Regions from separate parts of the Clostridium sp. JS66 genome, predicted to be linked through region 1. Evidence: riboswitches for the same ligand, from Rfam matches in the RefSeq annotation. Region 1 holds a riboswitch; each other region holds the start of a gene.
The links. A riboswitch is a leader RNA that binds a small molecule or an ion and turns the genes downstream of it on or off. The one in region 1 is predicted to bind S-adenosylmethionine.
Positions count from the first base shown of each region.

Region 1 (3,311 bases):
GGAGTTTTATGAAATGGAAATTTTTTAAAAGCTATCTTTCTTATTGAAGAAGGATAGCTTTTTTATAAGTTATAAGATCAATGTAAACATTAAAAGGAGAAGACTAAAGTGTTAAATAAGAATAAAAGTAATAAGGGTATTTCAGAAGAAAATCTAAATAAGCTTTTAGAGATCTTAAAGATTGTCAAGTATGGTTTTGTAGCTTTAGTTATTCAAGATGGGATGGTAGTTGAAATAGAAAAAAATGAAAAAATGAGAATAGTATGATTTTAAATAAATTTATCAAGAATGTTATTAGCATATTCGAAATATATATTATATATTAAGGGATGTTTAGATGTTGAATCTTTTATGAAATTGCAGTTTGAATTTGGAGGTGAATTTATGAACTATAAAGTAGCTTTTGTTAGTAATGATGGAAAGAATGTAAACGAAAACTTTGAAACATCAAGAAAGCTTTTCATTTTTGAAATTAAAGAAAATATAGCAGAATATTTGGAAACTAGAGAAAGTGGTTTATGTTTTGAAGAGCGTGGTCATAATGAAAAATATATGAAAACGTTAGTAAATTTGATATCGGATTGTAAGGCTATTTTTGTTAAAAATATAGGGTATATGGCTTTAGTGTTTTTAAAGTTTAATGGAATAAAAGCTTTTGAAACAGATTATAGTATAAGTGATGTAATTGAAGGAATATTGAGTTCTTCTTTTGAAATATAATTGTATAAAAGCTACAGTTTAAAAAGTGATATTAAATTTATTTCCTAAATAAGCATTGACATATCATGTATTACATACTATAATTTATACAATTATATTATAATATGTAAATCAATTGTTAATCAGTTAGCTTAAAATAATAAATTTATTCTTATCCAGAGAGGTGGAGGGACTGGCCCTATGAAACCCGACAACTGGCATTTTAATATGCATCGGTGTCAATTCCTACAGAGTAGTTTATACTACAATGAGAGATAAGAAAAATAGCAGGTTTATAAACTAAAATTTTGTTGAAATAAGCTATTTTTCTTAAATGAAAAATAGCTTTTTTTTATCCCTTTAGTTGACCAGAAAACTGGAAACTAATCTATCTTAATTAAGATATAATTAGGTTTCAGTTTTTTTGGTTATTTAACATTACTAAATAATTTAATATTGAAATTCTTATTAAGAGAGACTGAGGGACTGGCCCTTTGATGTCCGGCAACCTGAAATTATGTTTCAAGGTGCTAATTCCAGCAGATATTATATCTGAGAGATAAGAAACTAGAATTTGATAAATCTTCTTGTAGCTTATCTATAAGGAGATTTTATTATGTGCATGTATATCCAATTAATGAACTTGATTTGCCTATTTAAGCTTAATAAAATTAAAAATTTCAAAGGAGAATGAAAATGAGTATAAGTAGTGTAGTGGATGATTTTTTAAGTAAAGGAATAGAATGCTCTATTAACCGATTTGAAAAAAATTCTAAGTTTTTCAGAAAAGAAAAAAGTAATTTGTTAACAAAGGTTTGCACTGCAAAAACACAGATTTTTACAGTAAGAGGACAAAACATAATGGTTGTTACAGATGAAAATACTATAATCAGTAATATAAAATTTAGAGAATATTTTAAAGTAAAACCAAGAGAATTAAGTAATAATGAAATAATAAAAATTACAGGTCATCCTAGTGGAGGGTTAAGTCCCTTCGGATTAAAAAAACCATTAAAAACCTATATAGATATTTCTTTAAAGGGAAAAAATAATATTTATCTTTGTGCAGGAATGAAAAATTTTGTAGTAACAGTTAATTATAATGAAGTAATTAAATTAACTTGCGGTCAGTTGGTGGATATTTGTGAATACAATGATTATGTTAGGGGAGTGATAATATGAGAGTGTTGATTAATTTGGAAAGTCATTTAAACAATTTTTGTGCATTTAGAAATGCTTAATATGATGAAAGAATTAGGTGACATGAATAATCCACTAAAAATCTTTTTAAATAAAATAAAAGAATATTATTAACACTACCTTCATTAAAATGTATTTTAGTGGAGGTAGTGTTATTTTATGATATAATTAATTTGATTACAGAAATAGGGAAGGGAGTTTAGTTTTTTGTAATGAAGAAAAAGTTAGACGTAAATAAAACAATCACTACAGTAATTATTTTAAATGCAATTCAAATAACTACAATTGTTATGGTGATATTGTACAATTACTTTTATAAAAATGTATTAAATTTACAAGATAAATTTTATAGTGGAGAACTTTTGGTATATTTAATTATATCCATAGGAATTATAAATAGTTTTTTTGCAATTAAGGATATTCGTTCTTTAAATGGCAACAATGATGAATATAAAATGCTTAAGAATACATTAGAACAGCTAGGGGAACTTAACAAAACTCTTAGAGCTCAAAGACATGATTTTATGAATCACCTGCAGGTAGTATATAGTCTTATGGAAATGGAAGAATATCATGATGCAAGAGAGTATATAGAAAAAGTATTTAAAGACATTCAAAAGGTAAATAAGGTATTAAAAACTGCTAATCCAGCAGTTAATGCGCTGCTTCAAGCTAAAATACTTTATGGAGAAAAAAGAGGAATAAAAACAGAAATATTAATTACTTCCTCACTTCAAGATTTAAAGGTACCATCTTGGGAATTCTGCAGGGTACTTGGTAATATTGTAGATAATGCAATTTATGCACTTCAAGAAATAGATGAAGAAAGAATTATACAAATAGAATTATTCGAAGATTTAAAGTTATATGGATTTAAAATAAAGAACAATGGACCAAAAATTCCAGAAGAACTTGTGAAAAAAATTTTTAAAGCAGGAGTTACTACCAAAGGTGAAAAAGGAGAAGGTATGGGACTGGCTATTGTAAAGCATATACTAGAGGAATATGGAGGGGGAATTAAAGTATTTACAGAAAATGAATTTACTGTTTTTCAAGGATGGATTCCAAGATAAATAAACTTTTCAATATGATGTAGGGTAAGTCATAAGGTAAAACTTGAAATATGACATTTTAAACTGAATTATGTATTTTTGGACTACTATGCATTCATTTTAATTCATGTAGGAAGTATTATACTAGTATAGACAGATACACAGAAGTTACAATTAAAGGAGGAGGGAGAAATGGAGCTGGTAAGTTTTTTATCTACTATAAGTTGGATTGCCATATTGTGTTTTTCATTTGGATTTTTGCTGGTAGTTATAGAAATGTTTCATCCTGGATTTGGAATACCAGGAATTTTCGGAGCTATATTTTTAATAATGGGCATAGTAATAACAGCGAAAAGTATT
Region 1 covers NZ_CP131467.1:1,888,017-1,891,327, forward strand. The annotation lists gene Q6H37_RS08870 (YezD family protein) at 109-267, shown strand; gene Q6H37_RS08875 (NifB/NifX family molybdenum-iron cluster-binding protein) at 385-720, shown strand; SAM riboswitch class I at 869-981, shown strand; SAM riboswitch class I at 1,162-1,265, shown strand; gene Q6H37_RS08880 (YbaK/EbsC family protein) at 1,396-1,881, shown strand; gene Q6H37_RS08885 (sensor histidine kinase) at 2,112-2,972, shown strand; gene Q6H37_RS08890 (NfeD family protein) at 3,144-3,311, shown strand, end outside.

Region 2 (3,311 bases), 1.4 Mb from region 1:
TCAGCAAAGCCCAAATCTTGAGCAATTTTTAAAGCATCTTCGTAGCTCATGTTTTCATTATACATTTTTGAAAGTATAAAATTCGTAGTACCATTTAATATTGCTTTAATACTTACAATTTCATTACCTGTAAGACATTCCATAAGAGGTTTCAAAATAGGTATACCGCCTCCTACACTAGCTTCAAAGTTTAATGTAACACCATTTTCATGTGCTATATCTAAAAGTTCTTTTCCATGTTCCGCCATTAAATCTTTGTTGGCTGTTACCACATGTTTTTTTGAAGCTAAAGCTTTTTTTACATATTTGTAAGCAGGATTGATGCCACCCATAACTTCAACAATTATATCCACAGGGCTTTTTAAAATGTGTTCAAAGTTATCAGTTAGAATTTTAGAATCCTTTTTTTGTTTATGTTTTTCAATATTTCTAACTAATATATTTGAAAGTTTAAGTTCCTCACCTGTAATCTTTTTAAATCTTTCTTTATTTTTATTTATTAATTCAGCTGTACCTGTTCCAACTACTCCATAACCTAATATTGCAATAGATGCCATATTAAAAAGCCCCCTTTTTATTTGTATTTACTCTCATTAACTAAAATTTAGCCAGTAGGAACTTCCCTACTGGCTTTTTACTTAAATAATTCGTTGTTTATTTAAGTTTTAAGCTTTTGCAAGAGCTTGATCTAAGTCATATATAAGATCATCAACACCTTCGATACCAATTGAAAGTCTTATCATATCAGGAGTAACTCCAGCAGCTTTTTGTTCTTCTTCATTAAGTTCTGCATGGGTTGTACTTGAAGGATGAATTACGAGTGACTTCGCATCAGCTACATTTGCAAGTAATGAGAATAATTCAACACTATTTATAAATCTTTTTCCTGCTTCTAAACCACCTTTAATTCCAAATGTGAATATTGAACCAGCACCTTTTGGTAAGTATTTTTTAGATAATTCATTATATGGATTACCTTCTAGTTCAGGATAGTTTACCCAAGAAACCTTTGGATGCTTACTTAAAAATTCAACAATTTTTCTTGTGTTTGATACATGTCTTTCTACTCTCAAGGATAGTGATTCTAAGCCTTGAAGGAATAAAAATGCACTTTGAGGACTAAGAGTTGCTCCAGTATTTCTCAAAAGTTGAACTCTAGCTTTTAAAGCAAATGCTGGTGCGCCTAAATCTGCGTATACTAATCCATTGTAGCTTTTATCTGGTGTTGTAAAATCAGGGAACTTTCCACTAGTTCTCCAATCAAATTTACCACCATCAACTATTACTCCACCAATTGTAGTTCCATGTCCTCCAATAAACTTAGTTGCAGAGTGAACAACTACATCTGCTCCAAATTCTATTGGTTTAACAAGATATGGAGTACCAAAAGTATTATCTATGATTAATGGTATTTTATTTTCATGTGCAATATTTGCTACAGCTTCTATGTCTAATACATTGATTCTTGGATTTCCTATAGTTTCACCATAAAGTGCCTTTGTTTTATCTGTAATAGCTTTTCTGAAGTTTTCAGGATCATCTGGATTTACAAATACAACTTTTATACCAAGCTTTTTTAAGGTTACTCCAAATAATTCATATGTTCCGCCATATAGTGTACTTGCTGCAACTATTTCATCACCTGCACTTGCAACATTGAGGATAGCATAGGTAATAGCTGCGAGTCCTGATGCTGTTGCGAGTCCTGCAACTCCACCTTCTAATTCTGCTATTCTCTTTTCAAATACATCTGTAGTTGGATTCATTATTCTTGTATAAACATTTCCAGGTTCTTTTAATTGAAATAGGTTAGCAGCATGATCAGCATTTTTAAATACGTAAGATGAAGTTTGGTAAATTGGAACAGCTCTTGATCCTGTTGTTGGATCTGGTTCCTGTCCTGCATGTACTTGTAATGTTTCAAATGATAATTTTCTTTCACTCATTTTAGATTCCTCCTAAATATTATTAAACCTTTAATACATGGACGAAACTTCTAATTTGATAATTGCCTAGGAAATTTTTAAAATAAAAAATCTTCTTGCAGAAAAGCTACAAGAAGATTATTCCCCTAGCTTCTCATCTTTCAGGATTTAACCTGCTGGAATTAGCACCTTTGAACAAAAATGTTATTCAGGTTGCTGGGCGTCATAGGGCCAGTCCCTCAGCCTCTCTAGATAAGAAGTTCCGTATTCGATTGAATAAATGATAACAGATATTAGTTTTAATTGTCAATACCAAAAAAACTAAAAAAATAAAATTTATATTTTAAAAATTTGTTATATGCACTGAAATAACTTGATATTTAATAGATAAAAAAATTTAATTTAGTGAAAATTTTTTTTATTCATTTCTTTATAATAGAAAAACTATTGACAATGTAAATAAACAGATATACTATTAATAATAAGTATAATTGAATGTAAAATCTTATCCAGAGTGGTGGAGGGACTGGCCCTGTGAAACCCGACAACCGGCATTAATTAAATGTATCGGTGTCAATTCCTGCAGAATAAGTTTTTATTCTGGTAGATAAGAAAAGAAGTTTAAAATTAGCAATTTTAAAGCTGCTTTTCTATGAAAAGCAGCTTTTCAAATTTATATGAATAATTTACTACTGATAAAGGAGAAAACTATATGTTTATAAGAGATACATTTTTAGAAAAAGAAACCACTTTATCCTTTGAAATATTTCCACCTAAAAGCAATGAAACTTTATTTAATATTATTGAGGAGTTAAAAAATTTTGATCCGGGTTTTATAAGTGTAACTTATGGAGCAGGTGGAAGTAGTAAAGATAGAACTGTAGAAATAGCTTCGATAATAAAAAATAAGTATTCAATAGAAGCGCTTGCTCATTTAACATGTATAACATCTACAAAAGAAGAAATAGAGGAAGTAGTTGAAAATTTAAAAGTAAACAAAATAGAAAATATATTAGCCCTAAGAGGTGATATACCAGAAAAATTTACTATAGGTAAAGAACATTTATATAGATATGGGAAAGATTTAATAAATAAATTAAAAATTGATACTAACTTGTGTATAGGAGCAGCAGCTTATCCAGAAGGACATAATGAGTGTAAAGATTTGGACATGAGTGTAAGATATTTAAAAGAAAAGGTTGATGCAGGTGCAGACTTTTTAATCACTCAGTTATTTTTTGACAATAATAATTTCTTTAAGTTTAAAGAAAAGATGTATAAATATAATATAAGAGTTCCAGTAACTGTTGGAATCATGCCTGCTATAAATAAAATATTAATTGAAAAAATACAAAAATTATCTGGGTTTATCATTCCAGATAAAGT
Region 2 covers NZ_CP131467.1:470,278-473,588, forward strand. The annotation lists gene Q6H37_RS02185 (homoserine dehydrogenase) at 1-557, opposite strand, end outside; gene Q6H37_RS02190 (O-acetylhomoserine aminocarboxypropyltransferase/cysteine synthase family protein) at 666-1,946, opposite strand; SAM riboswitch class I at 2,077-2,184, opposite strand; SAM riboswitch class I at 2,428-2,539, shown strand; gene metF (methylenetetrahydrofolate reductase [NAD(P)H]) at 2,638-3,311, shown strand, end outside.
Region 2: it holds a riboswitch for S-adenosylmethionine, as region 1 does, so the genes downstream of both, Q6H37_RS02190 (O-acetylhomoserine aminocarboxypropyltransferase/cysteine synthase family protein) here and Q6H37_RS08880 (YbaK/EbsC family protein) in region 1, are expected to answer to the same signal.

Region 3 (3,311 bases), 620 kb from region 1:
AAGATAACTCAGTATGTTTTTCTTTATTAAACTGTTCTAAGTAAGGTACGTGTTGATAAAAATTTGCATCTAACTGTCCTTCATTTAAAGAAGTATTTGGTGTTACATAGTCTGTAAATTCAACAATTTGAAGATCATAACCTTCTTTTTGTAGTATTGGTTTTACTTGTTTTAATATTTCCGCATGTGGTACTGGTGTAGCACCTACTTTTATTACTTTTTTATCCTTGCTTGTGCTGCTTGAAGCATCTCCACTTTTAGCACCACAGCCTGCTAATGATAAAACAACAAGTGATGATAGTATTAAAGATATTATTTTTTTCTTTTTCATTTTTATTACCCCCGCTTAATTATATTTTTATTTTGTTATTTAAAATAATGTTATTTACTTAATTTTCTATAAATAAATGTACCTAAACTTTGAAAAACCTGAACAAGTACTATTAAGATTACAACAGTGTAAATCATTATATCTGTTTTAAATCTATAGTATCCATAGTTAATAGCTACATTTCCGAGGCCCCCTCCGCCAATAGCTCCTGCCATAGCAGAATAACCAACTACACTAATAACTGTTAAAGTTATTCCTAATATTATAGAAGGAAATGCTTCCTTTAGTATTACTTTATATATTATTTGCCAGTTGCTTGATCCAAAGGATTTCGCTGCTTCTATTACACCATTGTCTACTTCCTTCATAGAAGATTCTATTACTCTAGCTGCAAACGGTGCTGCTGCTATTGTCAAAGGAACTATAGCTGCATTTGTTCCTATACTTGTCCCAACTATTAATTTTGTCAGTGGAAATATAGAAATCATCAATATTAAAAATGGGAAGGAACGTAAAGTATTTATTATAAAATCCAATGTCTTATACACAACTTTATTAGGTTTCAATCCACTTTCATCTGTTAATACAAGTATAATTGCTGGTATAAATCCTATAGCCACTGCTAAAAAAGTAGATATTAAAACCATTTGTACTGTTTCCAATAATGCTGGAAGTAATATTTCATTAATCATCATTTTCAATCACCTCCCAAATTATAGACTTTGAATCCAAGAATTTGCATATATTTTCTTTGTATTGTTCATTTGTATTTATAACAAGTGATCCCAAAACATTGTCTCTGAACTTTTCAAGCTTTCCCCATACTATAGAAAAATCTATATCAAGTTCTCTAGCTATTGAAGTTATAATACACTGCTGACTGTACTCTTTGGGAAAAAATATTTTTATATTCACTCCACTTTCAGGAAGTACTTCATTTTCACCTAATAGCTTCTGTAAATCCTTATCTGGTTTTAAGAACAACTCTTCTACAGTACCTTCACCTTTTATTTCTCCCTTTTCCATAAGTGCAACCCTATTACATATTTCTTTAACTACTTCCATTTGATGTGTAACTAAAACCACTGTAATATTTAATTCTTCATTTATTTTCTTTATAAGTTCTAATATGGATTTTGTAGTATTCGGATCTAATGCTGATGTAGCTTCATCACATAATAATATTTCTGGATCTAAAGCTAATGCTCTTGCTATACCAACCCTTTGTTTTTGTCCACCACTTAAATCTTTAGGCATACTATGAATTTTATCTTCAAGTCCTACTAACTTAACTAAATTGGTTACTTTTTTTTCTATATAAGCTTTATCAAAATTCCATACTTCTAAGGGAAGTGCTATATTATCAAATACATTTTTTCTATTTAGCAGGTTAAAATTCTGAAATATCATACCCAACCTTTTTCTCATAGTCTTTACTTCTTTTTCACTTAATTCTTTTAATTCATTCCCCATAATAGTTACGCTTCCACTATCATAAGTTTCCAAAGCATTCAAACACCTTAAAAGTGTAGACTTTCCAGCTCCACTATGTCCTACAATACCTACAATGTCGCCTTTTTTTACATGTAAATTTATATCTTTAAGCACTTGGTTGCCAGAAAAACTTTTATTTACATCTACTAATTTAATCATTGGCCCTTTCCTTTCTTCTAGAAATTTATTACTTTAATTCGTTATAACTGTGATTAGTTAAATCATAGTAGTTACAAAAACTATATGTCTTGTATAACCTTCTTAAGACAAAAATTAAAGCCCGAGGAAAAACCTCGAGCTATTACTCTTAATTTAACCTCTCATCTCTCAGCTTACGCCGCAGGAGTTAGCACCAATATACCATTAAAAAAATGATACTGGTTGCTGGGTTTCATCGGGCCAGTCCCTCCACCACTCTTGATAAGTGCGAAATTTATATTCAATTTATGTTTTAAATTATAACAACACAAATATAGATTGTCAACTTCTATTTTTAAATTTTATTGTATTATTCTCAATTATTTATTATCTTCATAAATAAATTTCTTAATTTTTCCATAAACATCTTCTTCACCTATTACCAACAAAGTATCTCCTTCTTGGAATGCAGCATTAGGTCCTGGTGAAAGTATTAAATTGCTTTTTCTTCTTATTCCTACTATAGTAGCACCTGTATTTTGCCAAAACTTACTTTCGGATATAGTGTTTCCTATAATACTAAGTCCTTTATATATTTTAAACTCAAAAGGCATGAAGGGATTAGTATTAATAAATCTATTAGAATAATCTATAAGTTCATCAATTTTTCCTTCAATTTTTTCCTCTAACAATTTTTTTTGATTTATTAAATCTAATATTTCTTTCCTAGATAAATTTATAGAATCTATATCTTTAAATTTATCTATAAACTTTACACAATTATCCACTGATTTAATAATAATTCCACTACCTCTTATTACTTCCACTATATCCATGTCATTTAAAAGAATAATTGCTCTTCTAATAGTTTCAGGCGAAACATTGTAATAACTTGAAAGAGATGATCTTCCATGAAGTTTGTCTCCTACAGAAAAATCACCAGATAATATTCTGTTCGCTATATCAATTGCTATTTTTTGATAAACTGGTTTTTTTATGTATTCCGATGACATTTTAAATTATACTTTAAAATATATTATATCTTAAAGTAAATCCTCCTCCCAATAATATTCTATTAAAAAAATATTAATATTCACTAATTTGATACACTAATAATCCAATTTCATTTAAAACGATAAAAATTCACCACTAAATTGAAATTAAAACATTTTTACATATACATAATCAGTGTAATTCCATAAAATATAATACCATAATAATAATTTTTAAAAAAGCTTTATACTACTAATTTAAGCTTTTTTCACATTTTAGTTTTTTTCAATCTATAATAATTAAAAACTTTATTTTAGCATTAATTTACACAAAATCATAAATATTCAGTATTTTA
Region 3 covers NZ_CP131467.1:1,264,747-1,268,057, reverse strand. The annotation lists gene Q6H37_RS06045 (MetQ/NlpA family ABC transporter substrate-binding protein) at 1-331, opposite strand, end outside; gene Q6H37_RS06040 (methionine ABC transporter permease) at 382-1,023, opposite strand; gene Q6H37_RS06035 (methionine ABC transporter ATP-binding protein) at 1,016-1,984, opposite strand; SAM riboswitch class I at 2,143-2,252, opposite strand; gene Q6H37_RS06030 (TrkA C-terminal domain-containing protein) at 2,344-2,976, opposite strand.
Region 3: it holds a riboswitch for S-adenosylmethionine, as region 1 does, so the genes downstream of both, Q6H37_RS06035 (methionine ABC transporter ATP-binding protein) here and Q6H37_RS08880 (YbaK/EbsC family protein) in region 1, are expected to answer to the same signal.

Region 4 (3,311 bases), 120 kb from region 1:
TAAATTTTTTCATGAATCTTCTTCCTCCTTTTAGTCGGAAACACTGAGTAGTTAATCCTACTCGCTTCCGCTCATGAACTACTCGTTAAAGTCCATTTAGGACTTTAACCTCTTGAAAATTAATGTGTTACTAATCTTGATAAAATATCTCCTAAAAATTGAATAATATTAACAATAATTAAAAGTACAATTATTGTAGCTACCATAATATCAGTTTCAAAATATTGATATCCATAGCGTATTGCAAAATCACCAAGTCCACCACCTCCAACAGTACCTGCCATAGCTGATAGTCCAATTAAACTTATAATGGTTATGGTCACAGCATGAATAATGCCTGGCAATCCTTCTTTTAACATTACTCTAAATATGATTTCTAAAGGACCTGAACCCATAGCCTGGGCAGCTTCAATTACTCCTTTATCTATATCAAGTAGTGCTGATTCAATTTGTCTTGCAAAGAAAGGGGTACATCCAAATATAAGTGGAACAAGAGCCCCTTTAGTACCTATGGTAGTACCTACTAAAAGTCTTGTAACTGGAATAATAGCTGCAAGAAGAATAATAAATGGTATAGATCTAAATATATTAATTATTTTTGCAAACACTCCATTAATAATTTTATTTTCTAATATATTTCCTTCCCTTGTAACTACCAATGTAACTCCTAAAATAACTCCAATAATTGCTGATATAATTCCTGAAATAGCAACCATATAGAAAGTTTCAAATAATGCTTTTATCATATCTGGATAGAGTTTTATTAAATTCGGTGCTATATTATTTAAATATTCATTCAATCTTATCGCCTCCATGAAATTTTTAGCACTTAATTACTGCTAATTTTTAATTTTTTATCATCTTTTTTAATATCTATTGTATCTACAGAAATATTATTTTCTTCTAAATATTTTATTGAACTTGCTATACCTTCATTAGATCCATTTAACTTTACTATCAAATTACCAATTGGAGTATTCTGGATGATTTCTATGTTCCCAAATAATATACTTGCATCTACCCTAAATTTCCTTGAAATTTTAGAAATGAACGCATGACCTGTTTTTTCTCCTGTAAATGATATTCTTACTACCTTCTCTCCTTCTGTAATTTCATTAAAAGCAAAATTTTCTTTTTTAAGAAAATCATAAATTTTTTCATAGTGAAATAATGAACCTATAAATCGTTTTGTTATATCTGCTTTTGGATTTGTAAATATGTCTATTACAGATCCTTGTTCTACTATTTGTCCTCCATCAATTACTGCTGCCTTCTGACAAATCTCCTTAACAACCTCCATTTGATGAGTTATAATCACTATAGTTAATTTTAGCTTTTCATTAATGTCCTTAAGTAATTTCAAAATTGCTCCAGTAGTTTGCGGATCTAAAGCTGAAGTTGCTTCATCACATAAAAGTACTTCGGGATCATTGGCTAAAGCTCTAGCAATACCTACTCTTTGTTTCTGTCCACCACTTAACTGTGAAGGATAAACATTAACTTTTTCTTCAAGTTCCACTAGTTTTAAAAGACTTAGTACTTTTTCTTTTATCTCTTGTTTACTCAATCCTTTACCCTTTAAAGGATAAGCTACATTTTCAAATACAGTTCTACTTCTCATAAGATTGAAATTTTGAAATATCATACCAATTTTTTCTCTGCTTTTCCTAAGTTCTTTTGTCGATAGCTGCATTAAGTTTTTCTCATTTACAATTACATCTCCTGAAGTAGGCTTTTCCAATAAATTTATACATCGAATCAAAGTACTTTTACCAGCTCCACTATATCCTATAATTCCATAAATTTCACCAGCTTTGATCTTAAGATTAATTTCTTTTAAAGCTTCCACCTCAACATTTCCATTTGTATAAATTTTTTTAATGTTTTTTAGCCATATCATTTTTGTCCCTCCCTAATTTATACTTGCTTAATTATTTAAAAAATAAAAAATCCTCTTCGAAGAAGAGGATTCCCATTATAAAAAATCGTACTAAAGTACATAAATTTTCTATACCATCTCATCTTCCAGAACAAAGTTCTGCTGGAATTAGCACCTTTACATGCTCACTGCATGTGGTTGCTGAAACTTCATAGGGCCAGTCCCTCAGTTTCTCTTGATAAGGTAAAAAATATTCACTTTTAAATTTATGTTTCTGTCTCAAACAATTAAGTATTTAATGATTTACATTATAATTATAATTTTCCATACTGTCAATACTTTTATAATTAAAATTTATACTTTTTTAATTGAATATATATAAAAACACTTTAAAAAAAGGTTAAATATAGCAATAATATATTTAATGATATTATTATAGCTGCTATTAATCCGCCTAAAATTTTAGTATATTTGCCATTAGCTAATTCACCCATTAAATCCTTACGATTTGATATATATAACATTTGAATAATTGGAAATGGAAGTATAAAACTTAAAGCAACTTGACTTAGCACAAGCACATACATTGGATTGATTCCCATAGCTATAATTACCATAGCTGGTGACATAGTTATAAGTCTTCTTAAGTTTATTGGAATACTTAAATTAACAAAACCTTTCATGATAGTCTGACCTGCTATAGTTCCTACTGCAGAAGAAGATAAACCTGATGCCAAAAGTGCAATTCCAAAAGCGCCACTTGAGAAAGCTCCTAATAAAGGCTGTAATGATTTATGTGCTTCTTCTATAGTACCAACTGCTATTCCATTTTTATAAAACACTGCAGCAGATACTATAACCATTGCAGCATTAACTATAAATGCAATATTCATGGCTACAAATATATCTATTTTTTCCATCTTAAGATGTTGTAATTTGTCTAAATTAGATGAACCTGATTTTCTATATTGAACTAAATGAGAATGCAGGTATATTACATGAGGCATGACTGTAGCTCCAAGCATACCAACAGCAATTAAAACTGCTTCATTATTAGGTAACATAGGAACTATGGTATGCACACCAACTTCAATCCAATCTGGTTTGGAAAGGAATAATTCTATGGTATAAGCTGTACAAATTACAGTTATCAATAAAGTTATAATAATTTCTATAACTCTTTGACCATATTTCTCCATATATACTATTGCAAAGGTTATTACTCCAGTTAAAAAGCCTGCATATATTAATGGGATTCTAAACAATAAATATAATCCTAAAGTTCCACCAAGAAACTCTGCTAAATCAGTTGCCATCGCTCCTAATTCAGCAACAATCCAAAAAATCCAATTCACAGATTTTGGAAAAACTTCAGCACACATTTCTGGAAGATTTTTTCCTGTTGCTATACCCAGTTTCGCAGACATAGTTT
Region 4 covers NZ_CP131467.1:1,772,614-1,775,924, reverse strand. The annotation lists gene Q6H37_RS08415 (MetQ/NlpA family ABC transporter substrate-binding protein) at 1-13, opposite strand, end outside; gene Q6H37_RS08410 (methionine ABC transporter permease) at 120-800, opposite strand; gene Q6H37_RS08405 (methionine ABC transporter ATP-binding protein) at 830-1,900, opposite strand; SAM riboswitch class I at 2,016-2,124, opposite strand; gene Q6H37_RS08400 (Nramp family divalent metal transporter) at 2,269-3,311, opposite strand, start outside.
Region 4: it holds a riboswitch for S-adenosylmethionine, as region 1 does, so the genes downstream of both, Q6H37_RS08405 (methionine ABC transporter ATP-binding protein) here and Q6H37_RS08880 (YbaK/EbsC family protein) in region 1, are expected to answer to the same signal.